One region of the Corynebacterium sp. LaCa_205 genome, then DNA from elsewhere that is predicted to be linked to it. Evidence: predicted binding sites of a transcription regulator. Region 1 holds the regulator's gene; the other holds the start of a gene.

The links. The regulator LexA, encoded in region 1, represses DNA repair genes until DNA is damaged. The targets are predictions, from matches to a motif close to CGAACANNTGTTCG.
Region 2: ACP8J1_RS09850 (HNH endonuclease signature motif containing protein) is a predicted target of LexA. The motif match lies at 10,618-10,631, and genes of this name have one in related genera.

What each region holds. Positions count from the first base shown of each region.
Region 1 is NZ_CP190931.1:1,420,225-1,434,934, reverse strand. Features, by position in the region: gene ACP8J1_RS06960 (hypothetical protein) at 1-160, opposite strand, end outside; gene hflX (GTPase HflX) at 236-1,729, shown strand; gene ACP8J1_RS06950 (uracil-xanthine permease family protein) at 1,760-3,040, shown strand; gene ACP8J1_RS06945 (HNH endonuclease signature motif containing protein) at 3,172-4,161, shown strand; gene ACP8J1_RS06940 (HPr family phosphocarrier protein) at 4,230-4,499, opposite strand; gene ACP8J1_RS06935 (PTS fructose transporter subunit IIABC) at 4,554-6,656, opposite strand; gene ACP8J1_RS06930 (1-phosphofructokinase family hexose kinase) at 6,670-7,635, opposite strand; gene ptsP (phosphoenolpyruvate--protein phosphotransferase) at 7,830-9,518, shown strand; gene ACP8J1_RS06920 (DeoR/GlpR family DNA-binding transcription regulator) at 9,540-10,322, opposite strand; gene lexA (transcriptional repressor LexA) at 10,678-11,382, opposite strand; gene nrdR (transcriptional regulator NrdR) at 12,108-12,566, shown strand; gene hrpA (ATP-dependent RNA helicase HrpA) at 12,563-14,710, opposite strand, start outside.
Region 2 is NZ_CP190931.1:2,030,585-2,045,294, reverse strand. Features, by position in the region: tRNA gene ACP8J1_RS09895 (tRNA-Phe) at 1-5, shown strand, start outside; gene ACP8J1_RS09890 (GNAT family N-acetyltransferase) at 54-344, shown strand; gene epsC (serine O-acetyltransferase EpsC) at 385-948, opposite strand; gene cysK (cysteine synthase A) at 1,019-1,954, opposite strand; gene ramA (acetate metabolism transcriptional regulator RamA) at 2,220-3,059, shown strand; gene murA (UDP-N-acetylglucosamine 1-carboxyvinyltransferase) at 3,081-4,349, shown strand; rRNA gene ACP8J1_RS09865 (16S ribosomal RNA) at 4,953-6,469, shown strand; rRNA gene ACP8J1_RS09860 (23S ribosomal RNA) at 6,938-10,005, shown strand; rRNA gene rrf (5S ribosomal RNA) at 10,140-10,257, shown strand; gene ACP8J1_RS09850 (HNH endonuclease signature motif containing protein) at 10,673-11,920, shown strand; gene ACP8J1_RS09845 (ABC transporter ATP-binding protein) at 12,065-12,793, shown strand; gene ACP8J1_RS09840 (ABC transporter permease) at 12,794-14,710, shown strand, end outside.

The sequences.
Region 1 (14,710 bases):
ACTGAATGAGCTGGCCACCGCGCACCTCACCGGTAACGGCTAAGCGGTCGCTGGCGATGGCCGCCTCGACCGCATCCTGCCAGCGCTCGAAATTGAGGCCAATGGCCTGCATCTCGGTATTCTGCTTCACCCCAGTGTCCTTAACGTTCATGCCCGCCATTGTATCGCCTTGTCCACCCAGCTAAGAATCCGAAATTCCCGCTTTCGGCCGCAACATGCAAAAATGAAAGGTAGTATGACCGAATTTTCCCAGCATAATAACGACGATCTCCTCGCCCGCGCCTTTCGCGATAACGACGCCCCGGCCACGCCGGAGGCGACGCCCACCACCGGTGACCTCGATCTGGCAGAGCGCAATGCCTTCCGCCGCGTTACCCGTGAGACCACCATCCGCGCCGAGGACACTACCGATGGCTACGAGGTGGAGTACCGAAAGCTGCGCCTCGAGCGAGTCATTTTGGTCGGCGTGTGGACCGAAGGCACCGTGGCCGAAGTGGAAGCCACCATGGACGAGCTGGCCGCGCTAACCGAAACCGCCGGCGCCGAAGTAGTGGAGATGATTTACCAAAAGCGCGATAAGCCGGACTCCGGCACCTACATCGGCTCCGGCAAGGTGAAGGAATTGCGCGATATCGTCGAGGCCACCGGTGCCGATACCGTGGTCTGCGATGGTGAGCTTAACCCCGGCCAGCTCACCGCACTCGAGCGTGCGCTTAACACCAAGGTCATTGACCGCACCATGCTCATCCTTGACATCTTTGCCCAGCATGCGAAATCAAAAGAGGGTAAGGCCCAAGTCTCATTGGCGCAGTTGGAATACTTGTATACGCATACCCGTGGTTGGGGTGGCAACCTCTCGCGTCAGGCAGGCGGCCGCGCCGGTTCCAATGGCGGCGTGGGCCTGCGTGGTCCCGGTGAGACCAAAATTGAGACAGACCGTCGCCGCATCCGCACGGAGATGGCCCGCCTGCGCAAGGAACTGCGCGCCATGAAGACCGCACGTGAGGTCAAGCGTTCCAAGCGCCAACGCTCAACCATTGCACAGATAGCTATTGCGGGCTACACCAATGCCGGAAAGTCCTCCCTCATTAACGCCATGACCGGCGCCGGGGTATTGGTGGAAGACGCGCTCTTTGCCACATTGGACCCCACCACTCGCCGTGCCACGCTTGCCGACGGCCGCCAGGTCGTCTTCACCGATACCGTCGGCTTCGTCCGCCACCTGCCTACGCAGCTAGTGGAGGCCTTTAAATCCACCCTGGAAGAGGTACTAGCCGCCGATATTATGCTGCACGTGGTCGATGGCTCAGACCCGTTCCCACTAAAACAGATTGAGGCGGTCAATCAGGTCATCTATGACATCGTCTCTGAGACAGGGGAGCAGGCCCCGCCCGAAATTATCGTGATCAATAAGATCGACCAGGCCGATCCGCTGGTGCTTGCTGAGCTGCGCCACGTTCTTGACCATGAGGACGTCGTCTACGTATCTGCCCGTACCGGTGAGGGAATCGACGAGCTTACCGCGCGTGTGGAACTCTTCCTCAACTCCCGCGATAGTCACGTTAAGCTGCAGGTTCCCTTCACGCGCGGGGATGTGGTGGCACGCGTGCATGCCGAGGGCACGGTGCGCCACGAGGAGTATACGGCCGATGGCACGCTTGTCGACGTCCGCCTTCCCTCACCCACCGCCCGTGAGCTCGCTGAATTCATCGTGGAGGAAGTTTCCTAAACCAGCTCCGGTGATCCATAATTAAGGCTCGTGAGCTTAAAAGGTTGGACCGTCCACGGAGACGGTAAAAAGATTGCCCCAGGCGCGGTGGTGGCGCCGGAAGAACGACTCAGCTGGGGTCGCACCATCGGCATCGGTATGCAGCACGTGGTGGCCATGTTCGGAGCTACGCTTTTGGTTCCCACCTTGACCGGATTCCCCGTCAATACGACGCTGCTCTTTTCCGGCCTCGGCACAATTTTGTTCCTGCTTATCACGCGCAACCGGTTGCCGTCCTACCTCGGCTCCTCGTTCGCGTTCATCGCACCTCTTTCGGCGTCGCAGCAGTACGGCATCGCCGCGCAGGCCGGCTCCATTTTGGTTACTGGCCTTGTCCTTGCCGCGGTGGGCGTCGCCGTAAAGTTCGCCGGTCGCCGCGTGTTGGACGCCGTCATGCCACCGGCCGTAACCGGTGCGATTGTGGCACTTATCGGCCTGAACTTGGCGCCGAATGCGGCCGAGAACTTCGCCTCTCAGCCGCTCGTGGCGGCAGTGACGCTGCTGGTAATCCTGCTGGCCACCGTCGCCGGCCGCGGCATGGTCTCGCGCCTGTCCATTCTCCTCGGCGTGGTCGTGGGCTGGATTTTCGCCGCTCTCACCGGCAACCTCGGCGATGACGCCGTCGCGGCCATTGATGCCGCCCCGTGGGTGGGCCTGCCGCAATTCCACGCACCTTCCTTCAACGTCTCCGCCATTGCCGTCGCGCTTCCCGTGCTGGTGGTCCTCATCGCGGAAAACGTCGGCCATGTCAAGGCCGTTTCCGAGATGACAAAGCGCGATCTCGATGACTTGGCCGGTGACGCCCTTATCGCCGATGGCCTCGCATCTACCCTCGCTGGCGGCTTCGGCGGCTCTGGCACCACGACCTATGCTGAAAATATTGGAGTGATGGCCGCTACCCGGGTCTATTCCACCGCCGCGTACTGGGTAGCAGCATTTACCGCCATCCTTCTGGCTTTCGTGCCGAAGTTTGGCGCGCTGATTTTCACCATTCCTACCGGCGTTCTTGGTGGGGCCTGCATCGTGCTTTACGGGCTCATCGGCATGTTGGGTGTGCGCATTTGGATGGACAATAAGGTCAATTTCAATAACCCGGTTAACCTGACCGCGGCCGCAGTGGCGCTCATCGCGGGTATCGGCAACCTGACTCTCAGCGTTGGTGGGGTTTCCCTGGAAGGCATCGCGTGGGGTTCAGTGGGCATTATCGTCGCCTATCCGATCATGAAGAAGCTATACGATTCCGTCGGCGAAGGCCACGCCGCCAAGTACTAATTTTTCTGCTGTGGATAGTTGCCCGCCGCGCGCCCGCGGCGGGCTATGTTGTTGACGGGGCAACGCGGGTTATCCACACCGCTCTTGTGCCTGGCTCGCATGGGCTTGCGCAGGCTGTTTAACTCAGCGGCATGACCGCATTGGACGCATACTTAGACGCCATGAGCGCCGGAATGGATATCGTCGCCGCCGCTCAAGGGCTCAGTGATCGCGAGCTCATCGCGCAAGGTGCTTCCGACATTGCCGCGCGTGACCTGCTACGACTGTGCGATACTTACTTTGGCAAGTGCGGCTTTTCTGCCAAACAGCGAGCAGCGCGACAGACTACTCATTCCCTCGACGTGCTGCTGCTCATTGAAAAATACGCCCTGCGCTTGCCGACGCAGCGAGATGCCTGGACCCTACGCTGCGAACTGTGTGCCTTTCGTGGCAGTGCTACAGCACTAGAAAAGCGTGCTCGGGCCTTGGTCCGCGAGCTGCGCCCGCGCCGCACACCGGAAAAAGGCGTGCGCATTACCCGTCGTTCCGGCGGCCCGTGGTCGCTGACCATTACTGGGGATTCAGCCGATGTAGCAGATATGCACGCCGCATTGGATGCCAATAAGCCGCTGGAATCTGCCAAAGACCTCTTTTTCGGGAAAGCGAATGCAGCACGCACGACGGTAACGACACAGGTAGTGCTCACCCTCGATGAGCTCGACCGAATAGTCGACGGTGGGGGCGAAGAAATTACCCTGCAGTTGACCAATGGCGCTCAAATGACGGGAGCGGAGCTCGTGGCGCGGACACTAAGCGATCACGGCTATGTCACACTCGTTCACCCGCACGAGGGGCCGGTAAACCTCTATCGAACCTCGCGGCTAGCCAACGACAAGCAGCGGCTGATGGCGGCTGCGCTAAACCCGGTGTGCCCGTGGGAGAGCTGTAATTTTCCCGCGGATGAATGCCAGGTCCACCACCTGAAGGCGTGGAAGCACGGCGGTGAGACTAACGCTGCGAACCTCGCGACTTGTTGTCCCTACCATAATGGAGTCAATGACGATGCCCCCAATGCCCCACCTCGCAGAGGACGGCTGGCCCGGATAAACGGGCAGGTGAGCTGGGTGCCACCGTGGGGATAGGTGGCGTCGGCAAGCGAAAAGCTCCCCACCACACAGGCGGGGAGCTTTAAAGCGAACCGTTTTAGGGCTTAGGAAGCGTCTAGGTCCTTTTCGATGAGGGCAGCAATCTTTTCTACCGCTTCTTCGTTGTCGGAAGTAACAGTAACCTCATCGCCCTGTTCTGCGCCAAGAGCCATAATCATCAAAGAAGAGGCCGCATCGGTCTCATCTTCATCGTCATCGCCAACGAGGTTGAGGAAGATGTCTTCGTCGAACTCGCCAGCTGCGTCCGCGATAATGGAGGCGGGACGTGCGTGCAGGCCTACAGAGGAACCTACCTTTACAGTCTTGGAAGCCATGGAAAAGATCCTTTCTTATGGGGATTGTTGCAATCCAGTGTACGAGTGTTTGGTTTATGCCGCCACGTTCTGAGCAGCTTCTTCGACGGCTTTACTAGGCCAGAACTGCTTCATTGCCAGCACCGCTGCGGTCGAGACAACCACACCGGCCGCGATAGCGACGAGATAGCCCCAGAACGGGTCGATGGCGAAGAGGACGAACACACCGCCGTGTGGAGCTCGGGAGCCGACCGACAAGGCCATCGAAACCGCGCCTGTCACCGCGCCGCCGGCCATCATCGAAGGGATAACGCGGAAGGGGTCGGCCGCGGCGAACGGGATGGCACCCTCCGAGACGAAGGACAGGCCCAGCAACCAAGCGGACTTGCCGTTTTCCTGCTCGGCCGGAGTAAACAGCGACTTGCGGATGAACGTGGCCAGGGAGAGCGCAATCGGTGCAACCATGCCGGAGGCCATAACCGCGGCCATGATCTGCATGGAGGACTCGTCGCCGGTAGAAAGTCCGGCCGTAGCGAAGAGATAAGCCGCCTTATTGACAGGGCCGCCCAAATCAAAGCACATCATCAAGCCGAGGATGATTCCTAGGAGCACGGCCGAGGAACCGGACATCGACGAAAGCCAATCCTGCAGGCCATCCATGATGGCTGCCAGCGGTGCGCCCAGCAGTAGGTACATCGCAAGGCCGACGACGAGCGAGGTCAGTAGTGGGATGATGACAACTGGCATGAGCGAGCCCAGCCAGCGTGGTACCTTCCAATTGCCAATCCACAAAGCGACGAAGCCCGCCAGAAGACCAGTTACCAGGCCACCGATAAAACCAGCACCTAGGGTAACCGCGATCGCGCCGCCCGCGAAGCCTGGGGCGATGCCTGGACGGCCGGCGAGCGCGTAGGCGATATAACCGGAAAGAGCAGCAACGATAAAGCCCATCGCTGCTTGGCCAATGGCGAAAAGAACAGCGCCGAGATACAGCAAGAACCCGGAGCGCTCGAAATGCATAAGTTCGCCGTCCACGGTTACGTCATGACCAGGAAGATTGCCTAGTGAAAAGTCCGTCGACAGTGCCTGCCAACCGTTTGCCATATCGGCGCCGCCAAAAAGGAAGCCAAGGGCAAGCAGAAGACCACCGGCCGCGACGAATGGAACCATATAGGATACGCCGGTCATGATGGCCTGCTGGATGCGCTTGCCCCAACCGAGAGACTTTCCCTCTTCTTCTGCATCGGCCCGGGTAGCGGTGCCGGATACCCTGTGCGCGTGGGGGTTTCGGGCGGCGGCGATGGCCTCGTCGAGCATGGTGCCAGGCTCGTTGATGGCGCGCTTGACGCCAGACTCAATTACCGGTTTGCCAGCGAATCGCTCCCGGTCGCGTACGCCAACGTCCGTGGCGAAGATGACCGCATCGGCCGCATCGATGGTGGCTTGGGAGACGGACTCATTATTCGACGAACCTTGCGTTTCTACGGTCAGCGCTACGTCATCGCGTTCGGCCGCGGTCTGTGTGAGGGCGTCGGCCGCCATGTAGGTGTGGGCGATGCCGGTAGGGCAGGCGGTGATGGCCACGATGCGGGTGACGTTGTCCGAAGAATCCGCGGTAGTTGGGGTCGCCGAGGACGAGCCGTTGGGGGCGGCGGAGGAGCCTGTACCGGCGGCACCAGCGGCGGGGGCAGCCGACTCGGCGGCCGGTTTCTTCTTTGGCTTTTCTGCGTTGACTACATCCAAGACAAGGCGAACAATTTCTTCCTTGGTGGGGGCGCTGCGCAGTGCCTCGAGGAAGTCTTTTCGGACAAGGGCGCGGGCTAGCTTGGACAAAATCTTTAGGTGAGCCTTGCCGCCACCGGCCGGAGCGGCGATGAGGAAGACCAACTGGGCGTCTCCATCAGGGCCGGAGAAATCTACACCGCGGCCTAGGCGGGCGAATGCGAGGGTTGGTTCGGTGACAGCCTCGGAACGGCAGTGCGGGATGGCAACACCGCCGGGTACGCCGGTGCCGGCTTTAGCCTCGCGGTCGATGGCGGGTTGGGCCAATCCGGCGACGTCGGTGGCTCGGCCGGTGTCGTGGACTAGCGTGGCTAGGTTGGTAATGACGGAGTCAACACTGTCGCCAAAGTCGGCATCAAGGGCGACAAGTTCCGTAGTAATGAGTTCGGAAGCCATTTTGGGGCGCTCCTTAGGCTAGCGAGTTAACGGTGGTATTAGCGACATCTATTTCTTCAGGACGAGGAAATTGCGTGCCTTGCTTGGATGCAGCCGCGGTCCCGTAGGCCACGGATCGGGCAAGGCTTGCGGCCGGAGATTTACCAGCGGTGCGGCCGAGAAGGTATCCGGCGAGCGCTGCGTCTCCAGCACCTACGGTGGATTTCACGGTGGCTGGAGGGGGAGTGGCAGCCCATGCTCCTTCAGCCGTAACCAGTACGGCACCGGCGCCACCGAGGGTGACGAGCACTTCTGCGATGCCTCGCTTGACGACGTCGCGTGCCGCGCTAACCACTCCCGTATAGTCACCGCGTGCAGCTTGTGCTTCCAGCTCGCGGCCGTCGGTGCCGGTGAGTTGGCCGAGCTCTAGACCATTGGGCTTTATAAGATCGGGTGCCGAAGACTCGAGATTTTTCCCGATGGCCAGCATCGGAGCATCGGAGGTATCTACCGCGATGCGGGCCTGTGGTGCGGCCGCACGGACAGCGGAGATGAGCTCGCAATACCAATCGGTGTCCACGCCGCGCGGTAAGGAACCTGCCAGCACCACCCAGTCGGCCGCGAGGGCGCGGGCGGTGAGGGTGGAGGTAATGGCTTGGGCATCGGCGTCGGAAAGCACGGGGCCTGGGCCGTTGACCTTGGTGGTGGTGCCGTCGGGCTCGGTGATGGTGGTGTTGACGCGAATGGAGCCATCCATAGCAGTAGCCGAAGAAGGCAATCCGGCCGCGTGGATGAGATTCAGGAAGGAATCGGAGTCGTGGGACGGAAAAAGTGCCAGGGTTTGCTCGCCGGCTAGGTGCACGGCATGGGTGACGTTTACGCCCTTGCCGCCTGCAACCTGTGTGACCTCGCTGGCACGGTGGACACCACCGGAAGTTAAAGGCCCGCTGAGTACGAGGGTGGCGTCGATACTGGGATTGGGGGTCAGCGTGAGAATCAAGTTGTCCCTTTCGCAGGTTATATATTGGGGCCGAACGCCGCTGGAGAGAACCTTTGGGAATGGCCCGCCCTTAATGTTGATTCTTGTCCGAATGTGTCCGAAAGTCAACAGAAAACTGTGGTATACATTGCTTTTCTATCCGTTTTGTGGTGTTCTGGAAGTCAATAACCGCTATCTTCGAAGGAAGTATGCTCATGGAAAACGCGTCTCAGTCCACAATCAAAGGCACCGGTGTCGTTGCCGGAGTCGCCTACGCCGAAGCCGTGTGGGTCCGCCCTCGCCCGGCCCTGCCTACCGAGGGAAGCATTGACCCAGAGCAAGCGAGTGAATCCGAGTACAACCGCTTTCTTGCGGCCGTAGATACGGTTGCTAATCGATTGGAGAAGCGCGCGGCAGCCGCAGAGGGCCAAGCGGCCGAGGTTCTCACTGCAACCGCCGGTATGGTCAAGGACCGTGGCTGGCACAAAACAGTGCGCAAGAATATCCGCACCGGTAGGAATGCGGAATTTGCCACTGTTGGCGCGACTGACAAGTTTGTCACCATGTTCGAAGCCGCTGGTGGCGTGATGGCCGAGCGCACGACCGACTTGAAGGACGTACGCGACCGCGTCATCGCTGAGCTACGTGGTGAGGATGAGCCAGGCCTCCCTTTGGTAGATGGCGAGGCCGTCTTGTTTGCAGATGATTTGGCCCCGGCCGATACCGCAACGCTAGATACCAAACACATTAAAGCCCTTGTTACGGAGCTCGGTGGCCCCACTAGCCATACGGCCATCATCGCGCGCCAATTGGACATTCCGTGCATCGTGGCGGTGGGCGCTTCGCTTGGCGACATTGAAAGCGGCACGCTGGTATTTGTCGATGGCGCAGTAGGAACCGTGACTTGTGGTGCTGATGCGGAGACCTCCACCAAGGCCGTTGCTGAATACCGTGAGCGTGCAGCACGCGTTGCTCAGTGGCGCGGACCAGCTAAGACCAAGGACGGTCACAGCGTGCAGCTGCTGGCAAATGTTGCTGATGGCAATGCCGCCCGCATCGCTTCGGAGTCTCAGGCAGAAGGCATCGGCCTGTATCGCACGGAGTTGTCCTTCCTTTCGGCCAGCGAAGAGCCCAGCGTGGAGGAACAAGCAAAGATCTACGGAAAGGTTTTCAAGGCCTTCCCCGAATCCAAGGTTGTTGTGCGCACATTGGACGCAGGCTCCGATAAGCCAATTTCCTATGCCACGCTAAGCTCTGAGGAAAACCCGGCATTGGGCGTTCGCGGTCTGCGTATCGCGCGCGACAATGAAGCTTTGCTGACCCGGCAGCTTGATGCAATTGCGCAGGCTGCCGAAGCCCGTGATGATAAAGCCTCTACGTGGGTGATGGCTCCCATGGTTGCCACTTCTACCGAAGCGCAGTGGTTTGCCAACTTGTGTCGTGAACGCGGCCTGACTGCTGGCGCCATGATTGAGGTTCCCGCCGCAGCGCTTATGGCGGATAAAATCATGCCGCACCTCGACTTCGTATCCATCGGCACCAATGACCTGACTCAGTACACGATGGCTGCAGACCGTCTGTCCCCGCAGTTGGCCTACCTGACCGACCCGTGGCAGCCGGCCGTGCTGCGACTTATCCAGCACACCTGCATTGTGGGCCAGGCCAATAACGTTGCAGTAGGCGTATGCGGAGAAGCAGCGGCCGACCCCATGCTGGCCTGCGTGCTTACGGGCTTGGGCGTGAATTCGCTGTCCGCAGCGTCTACTGCAGTAGCAGGCGTAGGCGCACAGTTGGCAGAAATTACCTTGGAACAGTGCCAACAGCTCGCTGAGGTGGCATTGGATGCGGAAAGCCCTGATGCCGCCCGTACTGCAGTGGTAGAAACCATGGCATCCTTCGCCTAGCTTGAGGCGAAGGAGCGGGATTTATTCGCTGGCGAGTACGACTTCAATTTCGTGCTCGCGCAGCGCCTCCACAAAGGAATCGGGGGCTGCGGCGTCAGTGATGACGACATCGATATCAGCGGCGGGGGCGAAGCTTACCAAGTAGTCATTGCCCAGTTTGCTGGAATCGCACATCACTACGACCTTGTGGGCGTTGGTGACAAAGGCAGACTTGATGGCTGCTTCTTGGGGATCGGCCGTGGAAAGCCCGTGATCCAGGGTCAGGGCATTGGTTCCGATGAAGGCGACGTCGGCGCGCATGAGCGCTAGCGTGCGCAGGGCGGTGTCGCCGACGACAGCTTGGGTGATCGCGCGAACCGTGCCGCCAAGCAGCTGGACGTCCGGTACTCCGCTGCCTGCTAAGGACAAGGCGATGGGCAGACTATTGGAGACGATGTTGAACTGGCCTTGGGGGTATTGCTGTCCTATCAGCTCAGCAAATGCATTAATCGTAGTGCCCGCGTCGAGGAAAATGCTGCCGCCGCCGTGGGGTAGAAAATCCAGCGCAGCTCGGGCGATGGCGGCTTTCGCGCCGGAGGCGGAACGCTGCCGAGTGTCTAGGGTAAGTTCCGCAGTTTGAAAGGACTGGGATGCTACTGCGCCGCCATGCACGCGATGGACGACGCCCTCTCGATCCAACACCGCTAGATCGCGTCGAATGGTTTCGGCCGTGACTTCGAAGCGCTCGGATAGCTCAGTGACGTTGACGCGACCTTCAACGGCGGTGAGAGACGCTATCTGGCGGCGCCGCTCTTCTGCGTACATTATTCCTCCTTGGACTTAAGCACACCGCGGGGAGTAGCGGGGGTAAAAATTCCCGGATTTTGTGGATAGGAAAGTCCCGCGATGTTGTTTTTCTTAGTCCATTGTCTCAAAAATCGGGAATAACCGGACTAAAGCAAAAATTTGCACAGCTATCACCGCGCTACGAAGTACGAAAATAGCTGGTCACGGCAAAAAGTGGGAAAGTGGGATTTTCGTCTCCTTTGCTGTCTGGGTCCAAAATGGCGCCAAAATGGGGGTGGCTGGCGGAGAGGCTATATTAATGAGAAATGCGCACAAATAAGCCCCGCACGGCCCGGGGTGGCCGTTGCGGGGCGGAGTGAAGCTGGGTGAGTGTTTAAAGTTTGCGGAACACGGATACAACCTTGCCCATAATTTCTGCATCATCGCCATTAATGGGTGAGTAAGCATCGTTGTGGGGAAGTAGCCATACGCCCGAGGAATCGCGGTGGAATTCCTTAACGGTGGCCTCGGAACCGTCCAGCAGCGCTGCGACAAATTCGCCTTCCTCAGCAACTGACTGGGAGCGAATAATCACCCAGTCACCGTCGAGAATCCCTGCATCCTTCATTGAATCGCCGACTACCTGCAGCATATATAGGTCGCCGCTGCCGACAACCTCGTCAGGCATGGGGAAGTACGTGTCGACGTTTTCCTCAGCGGTAATGGGTGCTCCCGCAGCGATGCGACCGACCACAGGAATATAAGACACAGCGCCTGCGTCCTCGGGAACCTGCTGTTCGGGCTTAGCGGGCTTGCGGCCAGGCTTCTTGGTGCCTTCGTCTGTGTTGAGGTGTCGAACATCTACGGCACGCGGCTTATTTGGGTCGCGCCGCAGAAATCCCTTTTCTTCCAATTGCTTCAGCTGATAGGCAACTGAGGATGTGGACTGCAGGCCTGCTGCATCGCCGATTTCGCGAATGCTTGGTGGGTAGCCACGCAGCATGACGGCGTCACTAATGACATTGAGGATTCGTCGTTGGCGGTCGGATAGGGATGCGTAATCGGTCTTCTCGGCGGACTTTTTTGGCTTGCGGCCCATTGCTGGCTCCTACGTAGGGTCGGGTGACTTCGTTGTCGGTCTATTAGTGGGCGGATTTAGAGTGCCACAAGTCATTTGTAGCACGAAAAGTACAGATGTTCGAGATTTGTGTCCACGGGTGGACAAGTATTCGAAGCGGTGCTATAAATCGAACGTACCAACTAAATCGAACATTATGGCGACTGTTTCAAATTAAGTGTCCAGTGGGATGCCTATGGTGAGTTCGGTCGTCGAAAGGAAAAACATGTCTCTACTTATTAATTCTCGAAATGACCTGGCAAAGCGTAATTCTGCAGACGCTCTAGTGGTTTCTCCCGCATCTGTATGGGATGTGGATCGATATGCTTTTCGCGCAGCGCGAGGGAGCGGTGATTCGCGGTATGTTCGAACTCTCCGCGTGGAAGATCGAACGACATATCGTTCGAATCGAGTGAAATCTGGCGGGGGCGACGGTCTTTCACAGAGAGCTCAACGTAGCGCGGTGAAGTCGAACACAGGTAACTACGTTTTAGGTGGCGTGTTTGGAATCGCGGTCTTTTTGGGCACGCTCCTAGGCGGATTGGGAGGGGCGGAAGGAAGTAGTGCACCGCAACCGCCGACCTCAGACATTCAACAGGTCGAGGCTGCTGTAGTGCATTAGTGAGGCGGTGGCCTTATGCTCGGTGGTTGGGCGGACTGCTGGGCGAGTAAACTACTGGGGTAACAACGTCAGTGAAAGGACCTCTGTGTATTGCCCCTTCTGCCATAATGAGCAATCCCGTGTCATTGACTCCCGCGTCGTCGATGCTGGAGCGTCGATTCGGCGCCGGCGTGAGTGTGCTTCGTGTAAGGGGCGTTTTACCACGGTCGAAAAGGCCGTGTTGTTGGTGGTCAAGCGGAACGGACTCACGGAACCTTTTAGTCGAGATAAACTGATTCGCGGCGTACGGCGCGCCTGTCAGGGGCGAGATGTGGGTGACGATGCCCTGAAAAAACTGGCGCAAGAAGTGGAAGAAACCGTACGCGGGCATGGTTCCTCTCAGGTCAACGCGAATGAGATTGGCCTGGCCATCTTGGAACCGCTTCGCGATCTTGATGAGGTGGCCTATCTGCGTTTTGCCTCGGTCTACAAGTCCTTTGAAAGCGCTGATGATTTCGAATCTGAAATTCGTCTCATGCGAAGGCGCGACCGAGAGGATTTCTAGCGCAATTTGTCAACGGCCTTCTGGATGCGGCGGAGTGACACTGCGTGAGCGGTGCCGAGGCGTTGGGCGAATAGTGAAACGCGAAGTTCCTCCACCATCCAGCGAATGTCCTTGACTTCGCGCGTCTTTTCGCGGCCAGGTGGTAGGCTGCGCAGCCGGTTGGCGAGGTAGGCCTTGGCGTTATCTACCTCGGCCTGGCGGTCTGCGTCGCGGTCAGGGTCAAGGTTCATGTCCTCCAAGCGAATGCGCATGGCTTGGATATAGCGTGGTAGATGACGCAGGTGGGACATGCCATGGATTGTGATGGCATTACGGGGTAGGAGGAGCTCCAATTGCTCGCGCATGTCATCGATGGTCGCACCGTCCCAGTGGGCGAGTTCGGCTCGCAGGTTGGAATACTCGGCGAGTCCTGGGGCGATAGCCACCACCGCTTGACGCACACGGCCCGGAACCTGGGGCTTGATGGTGTCTTTGAGCTTCTGGAAAGCGGAAGGAGTGCGGACGGGTCCGCCGGCCTCTAGCATCAGGTCGCGTATGGCAGCGACGCGGGCGTCGTTGACCAGGCCATCGGCACCGCCGTGGGGATAGGAATCGACGGCGACGCGTTGTTGCAGCGGCAGGCCCTTGACCATTTGTGCAGTATTGACCGCAATGTCGCGCATAAGCAGGGTAAGGGTGGTGGTAACCATAGCGGCATCGGCTGCGGCCTTGGTGGGATGTACCTTGAGTTCAACGCCGTCCTTTGTGGCGACGAGGGCGGGGTAAGCCGTGACTTCGTGGCCGTCGACGTTGGTGGTAACCGTGTCATCGATGGCACCTAGAGTATCGTCGGTCCACTCGCTGACAGCGGTGGACTCAGCGGTGCGAGAGACACGGGACACAGAGGATTTGATATGCCCGGACTGGCGGCGGATAAGCGCTGCGAGGTCGCGGTCGGAGTCGACGATCTTGCCGCGCTTGTCGATGGCCCCGTAGTTCATCCTCAGGTGCATCGGCAGCTTGCCGGGCTGGAAATCGGTGGCGTTGATGCCTTGGCCGCCGAGTTCATGGAGGACGTCGGCAAGCTGCTGGGTGATGGTGCCTTCATAAGGGACGAGGCGGTCGATGGCGCGCTCAGCGAATTCGGGTGCGGGAACAACAGTGCGGCGCAGGGCCTTGGGCAGGCTGCGGATGAGTTCGGTTACGAGCTCGAGACGCAGGCCAGGGACGAGCCAATCGAAGCCTTCGGTATCTAAGCCGGCGAGCATGGGGATGGGCACCATCACGGTAACGCCATCGAGTGGATCGCCGGGTTCAAATTTATAGGTTAGTTCGTAGTCGATGGAACCCTTTCTCCAGTGGTCGGGGAAGGATTCTTCGGTGACCTCGTGGGAGTCATCGATGAGCTTTGCCGGATCGAAATCCAGCAATTCAGGGTTGCGACGGCGTTCTTTTTTCCACCACGAGTCGAAATGACGGCCGGTTGTTACCTTTGCTGGGATGCGCTGGTCATAAAAGTCGAAGAGGGTGTCTTCGTCTACGATGAGGCCGCGGCGGCGGGCTTTTTCTTCGTATGCGGCGGCGTCGTCAAGCGCTTGGGCATTGGTTTTGAAGAAGGCGTGGTGGGTATTCCAGTCGCCGGCAACGAGCGCGTTGCGGATGAACATATCGCGCGCGGCGGTGGGATCGACGCGGTGGTAGGGCACGGTGCGGTCGGCCACAATGGGTACACCGTAGAGTGTGGACTTCTGGTGAGCGATGGCGGCGGCGCGTTTGCGGGACCAGGTGGGCTCGGAATAGTTGTGCTTGAGCAGGTCTGCGCCAAGCTTTTCTACCCAGGCGGGATCGATGGTGGCGACGTCGCGTGCCCAGAGGCGGGAAGTTTCCACCAGCTCGGCGGCCATGAGGAACTCCGGCGGCTTTTTGGCCAAGGCGGAGCCAGGAAATACCAGGAATCGGGTGTTGCGCGCGCCTTGGAATTCTTTGGAGTTGCCATCGCGGGCGCCGATATTGGATAGCAAGCCTGACAGGAGTGTCATGTGGATATCATCGGCGCGGCGCTCGGTACCTTCCTGGTATGTCCAGCCCAGCTGCTTGGCGACGTCCTTGAGCTGGCGTACCAGGTCAAACCACTCGCGAATGCGCATGTAATGGAGAAACTCCTG
Region 2 (14,710 bases), 610 kb from region 1:
GGCCACAATAATGGCTCCTCTTAAGAGGGGCCATTTTGCTTTAGTATAGGTGCATGGAACACGCTATTGCACACCAGACCGATAAATCCCGTTACGTCCTCACCGTGGACGGTACTGAGGCGGGTGCTTGCTACTACGTAGACGCGGGCGATACCCGCGAGTTCAACCACACGGTCATCAAGGACGCTTTTCGCGGCCAAGGACTGTCTGCGCCGTTGATTAAGGCTGCGCTTGATGATGCCCGGGGCGTCGGCAAGCAAGTCATCGCTTCCTGCTCCGCCGTGGCGCACTTTATAGAAAAGAATCCCGAATACCGCGACCTGCTACGCCCAGAAGGCATATAAAAAGCGGCCCACAAGTGCCTGTGGGCCGCTGGGAGAGAATTTAGATGTAGTAGTCGGGGTCGACCAGTTTGATGCGCTCATTTGGATTGCGTGGGCGGTTCTTGGCCGGGATGCCCACCGCGATATGTTCGGCGGGCACGTCCTTCGTCACTACGGCATTGGCGCCAATGGCCGATCCCTCACCGATCGTGATGGGGCCGAGTACCTTAGCGCCTGCGCCGATGACTACATTGTCCTCGATGGTGGGGTGGCGCTTAGTCTGAGTGAGTACCTGGCCACCGAGGGTGACACCGTGGTAAAGCATGACGCCATCGCCAATCTCGGCGGTTTCACCGATGACGATGCCCATGCCGTGGTCAATAAAGAAGCGGCGACCGATAGTGGCGCCCGGGTGGATTTCCACGCCGGTAAAGAAGCGGTTAATTTGCGCTAATATGCGCGCGGGCCCGCGTAGGCCGCGCTTCCACATCCAGTGCGAAATGCGATGAGACCACACCGCGTGGAGGCCGGAGTACACTATTGCATTTTCGACGTCGCCGCGAGCGGCTGGATCGTGATCTCTTGCATTCGCTAAGTCTTCACGGATGTAGCTCATAATGTTCATGCTCACATAGTACTGGCATAAAAAAGGCACCCGCCAAGGTTGGCGGGTGCTTTTATTCATCCGAAGTGATTTAAGCCTCGCGGATGTCCTCGAAGAGGATGGTGGAGACGTAGCGCTCACCGAAGTCCGGTAGGACAACCACGATGGTCTTGCCCTCAAACTCTGGGCGCTCTGCCAGCTTCAAAGCTGCAGAGACGTTAGCGCCGGCGGAAATGCCTACCAGCAGGCCTTCCTGGGTGGCCAAGTCGCGGGAGGCCTTAATGGACTCCTCGGTGGTGGCGGTAAAGACTTCGTCGAGAAGCTCGCGGTCAAGTACCTCAGGAACGAAGTTGGCGCCGATGCCCTGGATCTTGTGCGGGCCAGCGTGGCCTTCAGATAGGACAGGGGAGTCGGACGGCTCGACGGCGGCCAAGTGCAGGTCCGGATTCTTGGACTTGAGGAAGCGACCCACACCGGTAACGGTGCCGCCGGTGCCTACACCAGCAACGAAGGCATCAACCTTGCCCTCGGCGTCTTCCCAGATCTCCGGGCCGGTGGTCTCCTCGTGCATCTTCGGGTTTGCCTCGTTGGCGAACTGTGCAGCCAGGATAGCGTTGTCGTTCTCGGCGACGATTTCATTCGCCTTGTCGACGGCGCCCTGCATGCCCGCCGCGCCTGGGGTCAGTACAATCTCTGCGCCATAGGCGCGCAGCAGCACCTTGCGCTCGTTGGACATGGTCTCCGGCATGGTCAAGATGACCTTGTAGCCCAAAGTGGCGCCGGCCAGAGCTAGGGCAATGCCGGTATTGCCGGACGTGGCTTCCACGATGGTGCCGCCCGGCTTGAGCTGACCAGACTTCTCAGCGGCCTCAACGATGGCCTTGCCGATGCGGTCTTTCACGGAGTTAGCGGGGTTAAAAGATTCAACCTTGGCAAGCACGGTTGCACCCTTGCCCTCGGTAAGACGGTTTAGGCGGACCAGCGGGGTGCCGCCGATGGTTTCCATAATGTTGTTGTAGACAGCCATTGTATTGACTCCTTTGGGAATCGGATTTGGATTCAAATCGTGTACAACGCAAGGGTACACTACACAAGTAGACCGGTCAGTATATAAATTCTAGACCGGGCATTCGGGCATTCCATGTGGGATTACAACACCGGATAAGCCAGGGGCGATTTCGAATTACCCCCACATGCTGTCTATACTTCCACTCAGTTGCCCGCTGGCCCCCAAATTCCCGGGGGGAAGACGGGTACACCTGCTTGGTTACCCCCGACGAGGAAAGAGTCTCATGGAGTCGCATCGCCTCAAAGATGATGAAGAATCCGTACGCGCGGCGTTATCGTCCCTGAAAACCGCTACAGGTATTCCGGTGACGATGTATGCCACGCTGCTGCCAGACAATCGCTTGCAGATTACGCAGTGGGTGGGCCTACGTACCCCAGCGCTGCAGAATCTGATCATTGACTCAGGCGTTGGTGTGGGTGGGCGAGTGGTGAGCACTCGCCGCGCGGTAGGCGTCTCCGATTACACCCGTGCTACTACCATTTCGCACGAGAATGATCGCGTAATCCAAGACGAGGGCCTGCACTCCATCGTGGCTGTGCCCGTTACGGTCCAGCGCGAAATCCGCGGCGTCCTCTACGTGGGAGTGCATTCACCAGTTCGCCTGGGCGACAAGGTCATTGAAGAAGTGACGATGACCGCGCGCACTCTTGAGCAGGACCTAGCTGTAAATTCCGCGATGCGCCGCGCCGATGGGTCTAAAGGCGGAGCCGCCCGCGGCCACGTTATGAACGGTGCTGAGTGGGAACAGGTACGCTCCACCCACTCCAAGCTGCGCATGCTGGCTAACCGCGTGGAAGACGAGGAGCTGCGCAAGGAACTGGAGACGCTATGTGACCAGATGGTTTCTCCGGTGCGCGTGAAGCAATCCACCAAGCTCTCCGCCCGCGAGCTCGACGTTCTCTCTTGTGTGGCCCTGGGCCACACCAACGTGGAAGCGGCTGAGGAAATGGGAATCGGCGCAGAAACTGTGAAGTCTTATCTGCGCTCGGTAATGCGTAAACTCGGTGCGCACACCCGCTACGAGGCGGTCAATGCCGCCCGTCGCATCGGCGCGTTGCCTTAAGAACCGGTAGCGTAGGCAGTTGTGAAAGATCAGTTTATTGTTTCCGGCGGTGCCCGCTTAGAGGGCACCGTCAAAGTAGATGGCGCAAAAAATAGCGTCTTAAAGCTCATGGCCGCATCCTTGCTGGCGGAGGGCACTACGACGCTGACCAACTGCCCAGAAATTCTGGACGTCCCCCTGATGAAGAAGGTCCTCGAGGGGCTCGGTTGCGAGGTAGTTATCGAGGGCTCTGAAGTCCGGATTACTACTCCTGCGCAGCCACAATCTAATGCGGACTTTGATGCAGTCCGCCAGTTCCGCGCCTCCGTTTGTGTGCTCGGACCCCTGACCTCCCGCTGTGGTCATGCCAAGGTAGCGCTGCCCGGCGGCGACGCGATTGGTTCCCGCCCGCTAGACATGCACCAGACGGGCCTGGAAAAGCTGGGCGCTACCACTCGTATTGAGCACGGTGCCGTCGTGGCAGAAGCCACCCACCTACGTGGCGCGAATATTCGCCTTGATTTCCCGTCAGTGGGTGCAACCGAAAACATCCTCACCGCCGCGGTTCTCGCTGAGGGGGAAACCGTTCTGCATAATGCGGCTCGTGAGCCCGAAATCGTCGATCTGTGCACCATGCTCAAATCCATGGGTGCCGATATCGAAGGTGAAGGAAGCTCGGTGGTGACTATCCGGGGCGTCGATAAGCTGCAGCCCACCCAGCACGAGGTTATCGGTGACCGCATCGTGGCAGGTACATGGGCATATGCCGCCGCCATGACCCAGGGGGACATCACGGTGGGCGGTATCTCACCGCGCCACCTGCACCTGCCACTGGAAAAGCTGAAGTCCGCCGGTGCCGAACTGGAAACCTATGAGAACGGCTTCCGCGTACGCATGGATCAGCGCCCGCAGTCGGTGGACTATCAGACCCTGCCATTTCCGGGGTTCCCTACTGATTTGCAGCCTATGGCCATTGGCATCTCCGCCATTGCGGACGGAACGACGGTCATTACAGAGAATGTCTTTGAATCCCGCTTCCGTTTTGTAGATGAAATGCTGCGCCTGGGTGCCGACGCCCAGGTTGACGGCCACCATGTAGTAGTCCGTGGCAAAGAGCGGCTGTCTTCTACTCACGTATGGAGCTCCGATATCCGCGCAGGTGCGGGCTTGGTGCTTTCTGCGTTGTGTGCGGATGAGACCACTACGGTTCACGATGTTTTCCACATCGACCGCGGTTATCCGAATTTTGTAGAAAACCTGCAGCGTCTCGGCGCCACGATCGAAAGAACTCAAGAAGAAGAGCTCTTTTAACGACGTCCTCAGTACACAGTTTTCCGTAGTGTGCTGGGGATTTGTGTTGTTTGGTTGTGGTGGGCTAGATTAATCCAAGTCGCCGAGAGGTAGCCGGGAGGTTACTTGATGGTGACATTTTGTACGGACTTGGTTCGATGATTTGACTTTGTTCTTTGAGTTGAGTAAGTTTGTACGGGCTGCCGATGAGAGGTTAACGGGAAGTTAATTTTTTGTTGGTTGGTGGTGATGTTTGAGAACTCAATAGTGTGCCAATGTACTTTTTATTTTTTGTGTGCATGGTTGTGTGTTGATTGGTTTGTCTGCCAGCAGGCTTAGTGGTTTGTTGGTTGGTGTGTGCCGGTTGGGTATGTGGAACACGTACCTTTTTGAATGCTGTTTGGTGTTTCGGCTGCATTGAGATGGATTGGTTGGCATGTGATTGTGTTTACCTTTTTTGGTTTCCTCTTTTTGACCCCGTCGGGTTGAGGGGACTGTTTATTTTTTCTTTGTAGTAATTTTTTGGACGCCAGCATGAGCTGCATTTTGTGTGGTTTGTGGTGGTTTGTTCTTTTGTTGGGTTTCGGGCTTTTCACGGCCTGTTTCGGATTTGTTCTGAAATTTTTTGTGGAGAGTTTGATCCTGGCTCAGGACGAACGCTGGCGGCGTGCTTAACACATGCAAGTCGAACGGAAAGGCCCTGCTTGCAGGGTACTCGAGTGGCGAACGGGTGAGTAACACGTGGGTGATCTGCCCTGCACTTCGGGATAAGCCTGGGAAACTGGGTCTAATACCGGATAGGAGCCATTTTTAGTGTGATGGTTGGAAAGTTTTTTCGGTGTAGGATGAGCTCGCGGCCTATCAGCTTGTTGGTGGGGTAATGGCCTACCAAGGCGGCGACGGGTAGCCGGCCTGAGAGGGTGGACGGCCACATTGGGACTGAGATACGGCCCAGACTCCTACGGGAGGCAGCAGTGGGGAATATTGCACAATGGGCGCAAGCCTGATGCAGCGACGCCGCGTGGGGGATGACGGCCTTCGGGTTGTAAACTCCTTTCGCTAGGGACGAAGCTTTTGTGACGGTACCTAGATAAGAAGCACCGGCTAACTACGTGCCAGCAGCCGCGGTAATACGTAGGGTGCGAGCGTTGTCCGGAATTACTGGGCGTAAAGGGCTCGTAGGTGGTTTGTCGCGTCGTCTGTGAAATTCCGGGGCTTAACTCCGGGCGTGCAGGCGATACGGGCATAACTTGAGTACTGTAGGGGTAACTGGAATTCCTGGTGTAGCGGTGAAATGCGCAGATATCAGGAGGAACACCGATGGCGAAGGCAGGTTACTGGGCAGTTACTGACGCTGAGGAGCGAAAGCATGGGTAGCGAACAGGATTAGATACCCTGGTAGTCCATGCCGTAAACGGTGGGCGCTAGGTGTGAGGGTCTTTTCACGACTTTCGTGCCGTAGCTAACGCATTAAGCGCCCCGCCTGGGGAGTACGGCCGCAAGGCTAAAACTCAAAGGAATTGACGGGGGCCCGCACAAGCGGCGGAGCATGTGGATTAATTCGATGCAACGCGAAGAACCTTACCTGGGCTTGACATACACCGGATCGGGCTAGAGATAGTCTTTCCCTTTGTGGCTGGTGTACAGGTGGTGCATGGTTGTCGTCAGCTCGTGTCGTGAGATGTTGGGTTAAGTCCCGCAACGAGCGCAACCCTTGTCTTATGTTGCCAGCATTTGGTTGGGGACTCATGAGAGACTGCCGGGGTCAACTCGGAGGAAGGTGGGGATGACGTCAAATCATCATGCCCCTTATGTCCAGGGCTTCACACATGCTACAATGGTCGGTACAACGCGCAGCGACACTGTGAGGTGGAGCGAATCGCTGAAAGCCGGCCTTAGTTCGGATTGGGGTCTGCAACTCGACCCCATGAAGTCGGAGTCGCTAGTAATCGCAGATCAGCAACGCTGCGGTGAATACGTTCCCGGGCCTTGTACACACCGCCCGTCACGTCATGAAAGTTGGTAACACCCGAAGCCGGTGGCCCAAACTTGTTAGGGAGCCGTCGAAGGTGGGATCGGCGATTGGGACGAAGTCGTAACAAGGTACCCGTACCGGAAGGTGCGGGTGGATCACCTCCTTTCTAAGGAGCTTTATTATTTGGGCACAGTTGTGCCTTGTCCTGCCACTTTGTGGTGGGTGTTGGTTGAGTGTGCGAGTGTCATGCTGCCAACGTTGTTTGTTTGAAAATTTCCGGGTGGAAGATACACCTTTAAGACAAAGACCGAGTGTTTGAATGGCGCTTTGTGACACACAGTGTCGTGCACAGTTTGAAAAAAGTATTTGTTTGTATGTTGGTGCATTGTTGGGTGTCTGGGGCATTATCCCCTTTTTGTGGTGCCTGACCATATGACTGGTGGACACAGTGTGTGTGCTGGTTTGTGGTTGGGGTGTTGTGTGAGAACTGTATAGTGGACGCGAGCATTAAACACGTATGGCAGGCTGCGCTTTTGTGTGGTGTGTTGTGTGTGTTTGTGTGATTTCTTTTTTGTGTTTATTTTGTCAAGTTCACTTGTGTGGCCGCCCGCGCTTTTTGTGTGTGGTGGTTTGTGTGTTCGTTATTAAGGGCGCATGGTGGATGCCTTGGCATGCTGAGCCGATGAAGGACGTGAAAGGCTGCGTTAAGCCTCGGGGAGTTGTCAATTAAGCGTTGATCCGAGGATGTCCGAATGGGGAAACCTGGCCCTGGTTATGTGGGGTTACCCTTCAGTGAATTCATAGCTGTTGTGGGGGTTTACGCGGGGAAGTGAAACATCTCAGTACCCGTAGGAGAAGAAAATAATAATGATTCTGCTAGTAGTGGCGAACGAACGTGGATGAGGCTAAACCGTGTGCATGTGATACCTGGTAGGGGTTGTGTGTGCGGTGTTGTGGGCCCTGATGTGCGGTGACTACCATTGCCGCGCCCTCGCATTGTTGTTAGGTGAAGTGGTTTGGAATGGCCTGCCGGAGTAGGTGAGAGTCCTGTAGCTGAAGATGATGATGTGTGGGTTGTTGGGTTGCCCGAGTAGCAGCGGGCTCGTGGAATCTGCTGTGAATCTGCCGGGACCACCCGGTAAGCCTAAATACTCAGTGTGACCGATAGTGTATGAGTACCGTGAGGGAATGGTGAAAAGTACCCCGGGAGGGGAGTGAAATAGTTCCTGAAACCATGTGCTTACAATCCGTCAGAGCACCGTGTGTGTGTGATGGCGTGCCTTTTGAAGAATGAGCCTGCGAGTCAGCGGCATGTCGCGAGGTTAACCCGTGTGGGGTAGCCGTAGGGAAACCGAATCCTAATGGGGTGTCAAGTGGCATGTCCTGGACCCGAAGCGGGGTGATCTACCCATGGCCAGTGTGAAGCAGCTGTAAGAGGTTGTGGAGGCGCGAACCCACGTAGGTTGAAAACTGCGGGGATGAGCTGTGGGTAGGGGTGAAAGGCCAATCAAACTCCGTGATAGCTGGTTCTCCCCGAAATGCATTTAGGTGCAGCGTCGTATTATAGCTTGGTGGAGGTAGAGCGACTGGTTGGTTGAGCGGGACTACAATCTTAGCAATGTCAGCCAAACTCCGAATGCCACTAATTGTGTTGTACGGCAGTGAGACTGTGGGGGATAAGCTTCATAGTCGAGAGGGAAACAGCCCAGATCGCCGGTTAAGGCCCCTAAGGGTGTACTAAGTGGAAAAGGATGTGGGATCGCGAAGACAGCCAGGAGGTTGGCTTAGAAGCAGCCATCCTTGAAAGAGTGCGTAATAGCTCACTGGTCGAGTGGTTCTGCGCCGACAATGTAGTGGGGCTCAAGTACACCGCCGAAGCCGCGGCAACAATTTTTTGTTGGGTAGGGGAGCGTCGTGCATGGGTTGAAGCGTTACCGTAAGGAGGCGTGGACTGTGTGCGAGTGAGAATGCAGGCATGAGTAACGAATTGATAGGTGAGAATCCTATCCGCCGGATGACTAAGGGTTCCTGGGTCAAGTTCGTCTTCCCAGGGTGAGTCGGGACCTAAGGCGAGGCCGACAGGCGTAGTCGATGGATAACCAGTTGATATTCTGGTACCCGTACATGCGCGCCCATGATAAAGCACTGATACTAACCACCGCGGATGCATTGCTGGTCTTCTTTGAAGTCTGGTGGTGTTGATGTCGTGGGGCCTGATGTGTGGTTCAAGTGATGGGGTGACGCAGTGAGGTAGCCACGCCACTTATTGGATTGGTGGTGTAAGCGTGCAGACCGTGTGGTAGGTAAATCCGCCGCACATTTTGGTTGAGGCGTGATGCGTAGACCCATTGGGGTTGATGGTGGTGATCCTGTACTGTCGAGAAAAGCCTCTAGCGATGTGTGTGTATGGCCCGTACCCTAAACCGACACAGGTGGTCAGGTTGAAAATACTAAGGCGTTCGGGTGAACTGTGGTTAAGGAATTCGGCAAAATGCCCCCGTAACTTCGGGAGAAGGGGGGCCCTACGATGTGAGCATCCTTGCGGTGTTAAGCGTTGTGGGGTCGCAGAGAATAGAGGGAAGCGACTGTTTATCAAAAACACAGGTCCATGCGAAGACGTTAAGTTGATGTATATGGACTGACGCCTGCCCGGTGCTGGAAGGTTAAGAGGACCGGTTAGTCAACGTTGTTGGCGAAGCTGAGAATTTAAGCCCCAGTAAACGGCGGTGGTAACTATAACCATCCTAAGGTAGCGAAATTCCTTGTCGGGTAAGTTCCGACCTGCACGAATGGCGTAACGACTTCTCTGCTGTCTCAACCACAGGCCCGGTGAAATTGCACTACGAGTAAAGATGCTCGTTACGCGCGGCAGGACGAAAAGACCCCGGGACCTTCACTATAGCTTGGTATTGGTGTTTGGTTCGGTTTGTGTAGGATAGGTGGGAGACTTGGAAGCTATCACGCTAGTGGTGGTGGAGTCGTTGTTGAAATACCACTCTGATCGGATTGAGCATCTAACCTTGGCCCATGATCTGGGTTGGGGACAGTGCCTGGTGGGTAGTTTAACTGGGGCGGTTGCCTCCCAAAATGTAACGGAGGCGCCCAAAGGTTCCCTCAGCCTGGTTGGCAATCAGGTGGTGAGTGTAAGTGCACAAGGGAGCTTGACTGTGAGACAGACATGTCGAGCAGGGACGAAAGTCGGGACTAGTGATCCGGCACCTACTTGTGGATGTGGTGTCGCTCAACGGATAAAAGGTACCCCGGGGATAACAGGCTGATCTTCCCCAAGAGTCCATATCGACGGGATGGTTTGGCACCTCGATGTCGGCTCGTCGCATCCTGGGGCTGGAGTAGGTCCCAAGGGTTGGGCTGTTCGCCCATTAAAGCGGCACGCGAGCTGGGTTCAGAACGTCGTGAGACAGTTCGGTCTCTATCCGCCGCGCGCGTTGAAACTTGAAGAAAGCTGTCCCTAGTACGAGAGGACCGGGACGGACGTACCTCTAGTGTGCCAGTTATCCCGCCAGGGGTATCGCTGGTTGGCTACGTACGGAAGGGATAACCGCTGAAAGCATCTAAGCGGGAAGCCTGTTTTAAGATGAGGTTTCGTTAAGGTCCCCTAAAGACGATAGGGTAGATAGGCCAGACCTGGACGCACTGTAAGGTGTGAAGGCTACTGGTACTAATTGACCACAACAAACACCAACACACACTATGTGTGCTGGCAAAACAACAAAAACAAGAAACAACAAATTTGTCACTGTCGTGACCGCGTCCACTATGCAGTATCTGACACAACACCCAGACACCCATGAAGAGGGTAGATGTTCTGAAGGTTTGTCGGTGGTCAATAGCTGCAGGGAAACGCCCGGTCCCATTCCGAACCCGGAAGCTAAGCCTGCACACGCTGATGGTACTGCAACCGGGAGGTTGTGGGAGAGTAAGTCACCGCCGACACCAAACAACAAAAACACAACAAAATACAAACAACAAAGAAGAGGACGGTATACCACCGCCCTCTTCCTTGCGTTTTACCAGCCCTCCCAGCTGGTGGAAGCCGTAGGAACAACACACATACGTGTTGCCCCTACGGCTTCCTTTTGCGTTTACACTCATCGTTCTAGGCCAGCCCACCAACCGCACAACGATGGCTTCAACATCCACCATAATGGGAAGTCGGAAACCAACCCTCAACCTTTCCTTTTACCCCCGTTGCCTAGTGAAGGTCGACTCCGGGGTTCCCTGCGGGTTTAGGTCACCCTATTCGAACAAAAACACCCCCATCGCGCGCATATGTCCGGCACCTGGGATAGTATACGAGCATACGTTAGAAAACACATACGAACCCCTACGTCCTGTTGGAGTGCACCTCGTGACTGCCACACTCGCCCCACCCGAGCCTGATGTTGCTCTCGACTATCCCGACACTCTCCTCATTGCCAACCACCCCGATACTGATCCCCTAGACGAAGATGATATGCCGGAAGCGTTCTACACCACCAACGCACCCGGCAACCACATCGGTAAAGCCGGCACCTACACCCGCAAAACCTCCTGGTTCCTCTACCGCGCAATCCTCCCCCAACTAGACGACGACGTCGACTTAAGCCTCACCAGCCTGGCTAAAGACCTCGGCATCTGCTATTCCAAACTCCTCGGGTATATCCGCGCCCACTACCGCATGTGCCAACTACCCCTCGTTACCGAAGTGCAAGGCCACCACTGGATACTCGATCTGACCAAACTGCGCATCATCGACCGCGAACTATACCGCCTAGATAACAACCTAGATGACCTCGAAGCCATCGACGCAGCACTCGCAGACTTCCTCACCCCCACCACACCAAACGAAACAGTACCCACCGACGCCGACCTACGCCGGTTTATCCGCACCTTCATCGATACCCACCTTTGCCCAGAAGACAAAGAACAACAGCCCGAACCCCGCCTTCGAATTCATATCAATCCAGACCACACCACCACCCTGTCACTGACCTGCGACCGCGCCACAGCCGCCATCATCGCCCACCACATCGACGCCTACGTCAATAAAGCGAAAACCACCGCAGCACAAGGACTTATCGACCTCATCTTGGAAGACACCCACACCAGCGTGGCTATCAACACCTTTACCACCAACCCAGAAGCAAACAGCGTCTATGTTCCTGGTGCCGGATGGATAAACATCAACCAAGCACCCATAGACCACGCTTTCGTGCGCTGCCTAGTCGCCGATGACGTTGATGGTTACACCCCAAATGTTGACATCCGCGCCTACACCCAAGGCAGAGACGCCACCTGCCGCTGGCCCGGCTGCACCATCCCCGCCACACGATGCCAACTAGACCACCGCATTGAATACCACCAAGGCGGACCGACCAGCCCAGACAACCTAGTAAACCTCTGCCAACACCACCACAACATCAAAACCGACCGCCGCGTCCACTACATCCTCGACCACATCACCGGCACCATCGCCTGGCTCCACCGAGACGGCACCTACCAACTAGACCACCCCACCGGGCCCCTAGCCACACACCAAACACACTGGAACCACACCTGGGCACAATACCTCGCACTACAACAACAAAGAACAAAAAGAGGAACGGCAACAGATTAGGTTGATGGCAACCGGAGTACGGCTCCATGATTGATCTCGCCATGCCTTAGTGTGCCGTTTTCCTCCTCTGGGATGATGCTGGCCGTCGTTCATGGTAGCTAAACTATAAGAGGTAATTTCCCATTTACAAGGAGAATTTGTTTCATGACTGATGCTGCGGCTCGCGCCGTTGACTTGTTCAAGCAATACGGAAGCGATGACACAGCCGTTGTGGCCCTGGATCATGTTTCCATTGAGTTCGGCAAGAGCGAATTCACTGCGATCATGGGCCCATCGGGCTCCGGTAAGTCGACGCTAATGCACACTATGGCTGGTTTGGATTCCGCGACTTCCGGTTCGGCGTTTATCGGCGATACCGATATGTCGGCGCTCAACGACAAGGACATTACGGCGCTGCGCCGTGATCGGCTGGGCTTTATTTTCCAGTCCTTTAACCTTGTTCCTACGCTGACTGCCGCGGAAAACATCACGTTGCCGACCGACATTGCGGGTAAGGACGTCGATAAGCAGTGGTTCGAAGAGGTAACTCGCCGTCTAGGCTTGGCAGAGCGCTTGGAGCACCGACCGGCTGAGCTATCAGGCGGTCAGCAGCAGCGCGTGGCCTGTGCCCGCGCGCTGGTTTCCCGTCCGGAAATTATCTTCGGCGATGAGCCAACCGGCAACCTGGACTCCAATTCTTCGGCCGAGGTGCTCGATATTTTGCGCACGGCAGTGGACAAGGATGACCAAACCGTGGTCATCGTGACGCACGATGCGAAGGCAGCGTCGTACGCGGACCGAGTGGTTTTCCTTGCTGACGGCAAGCTTGTCAACGAGTTGCACAATCCGACGATGGAGGCCATTCACCAGGTAATGGCGGAGATTGAGGGCTAAATGGCACGCGGAAATGCAATGCGCAGGGTGTCCCTGCGCAATATCGTGGCGCATAAGTTGCGCCTTGGGCTGACAATTCTCGCGGTGGTCTTGGGCACAGCGTTTATTGCCGGCTCGTTTATGTTCACCAATTCGCTGAAGTCTACTTTTGACTCCGCCGTGGATAATGAATTTCGTGGCGTGGATGCGGTGGTGAGCCAGAAGGACGACAATGGCGCGAAGCTGGATGAAAAGCTTCGCCAGAAGTTGGCCGATGATGAAGATGTCAAGAACATCAATATTGCGGATTCGGAGACTGTCGTCGCAGCCAATGAGAACTCGGAGGCCTATCAGACTCAGGGCGGTACGGCCAGCGTTGTCCCGTTTTATCCAGAGGATAAGGTCGTTGGCGGTGCCGATAAGCTAAAGGAGGGCGAGGAGCCGAGCGGTAAGGACGAAGTCCTTGTCAATTCCTCCGCGGCGGATAAATACGGAATCTCCGTGGGACAAAAGCTCATTGTGGTTCACCCCGATGAGCAGGATACGGTTACCGTTTCTGGTATCTCGGAGCCCGCCGTCGACCAGGGCGATAGCATCGTGCTGAGCATGGCCGAGAAGGACTACCTGGAGCGCTACGGCGATCCGAGCCAGCTCAAGGTTTCTGCGGCCGAAGGCGTGGATGCGAACGCCTTGGTGGATCACCTAAATGACAAATATGACGTCAAGGCGGAGTCGGGCGAGCGCCTGGCGGAGGAAACCTCTGAGATGATGTCCTCCGCCTTGAAGTTCATTAACTACTTCCTCATTGCGTTCGGCCTGATTGCACTGCTGGTGGGCACGTTTATCATCGCTAATACCTTCTCTATGATTGTCGCGCAGCGCACCAAGGAATTCGCTCTCCTGCGCGCGCTGGGCGCTTCCCGCCGCCAGATTACGAACTCGGTGGTGGTGGAATCTGCCATCGTGGGACTTCTGGGTTCCATTGTCGGCGTTGTTGCCGGCATGGGCTTGGTGGCCATCATTAAGGCAGTAATGAGCGCGAAAGGAATGCCGTTCGACGGTGGCTTGGGCCTGAGCGTTTCGGCCATCGTGGTCCCGATTATTTTGGGCACCATCGTGACGGTCGTGTCCGCGTGGGCCCCGGCACGGCGCGCAGGTCGCGTGCAACCGGTTGAAGCGATGCGCACCACCGAGTCTGCTTCTGCGTCTTCCCTGAAGGTCCGCACAATTTTCGGTGCCATTATTTTGCTGGTTGGCATTGTTGCGGCGTTGGCAGGCGTGCTTTCCGACGGCGAGACGAACGTCCGCGCCGTCCTCGTCGGTGTGGGCGCGTTCGGGATCATTGTCGGATTCTTCTTGGCTGGCCCAGCCCTGTCGCTCCCTTTGGTGCCGACGGTAGGCAAGGTAATCGGTGTGCCTTTCGGTGCTATCGGTTCTTTGGCGGCGACGAACTCGCGTCGCAATCCACGCCGCACGGCTGCTACTGCATTTGCCCTGACCCTAGGCGTGGCCTTGGTGACGGCTATTGGCATGCTTGGCGCGACGATGAAGTCCTCCGTGGCCGATACCGTGGAGCAGAACATCACCTCCGATTACCTCCTTTCTGGCCCTAGCTCCGGTGAATTCCCAACACCGAAGGACACTGGTAAGCGTGCGGCTGAGGCTGAGGGCGTAGATAAGGCCATCACCATCGGTATGGCTCCGGTGACCGTTGATGGTCAGGCATCGATGGATTATGGTCCGCAATTCCAGCAGACCACGACTGCGGATGGAGATCCGTCGTCGATGATTGCGCTCGATATGGTCGAGGGCGATGCCAACTTGGATAAGGGATTCATTGCTACCGAAGACTTTGCCAAGGAACACGGCTGGAAGGTAGGAGAGACCTATAAGGTAGCTTCTGCGGAAAAGGACAAGAAGGCCGAGGCCAAATTGGTC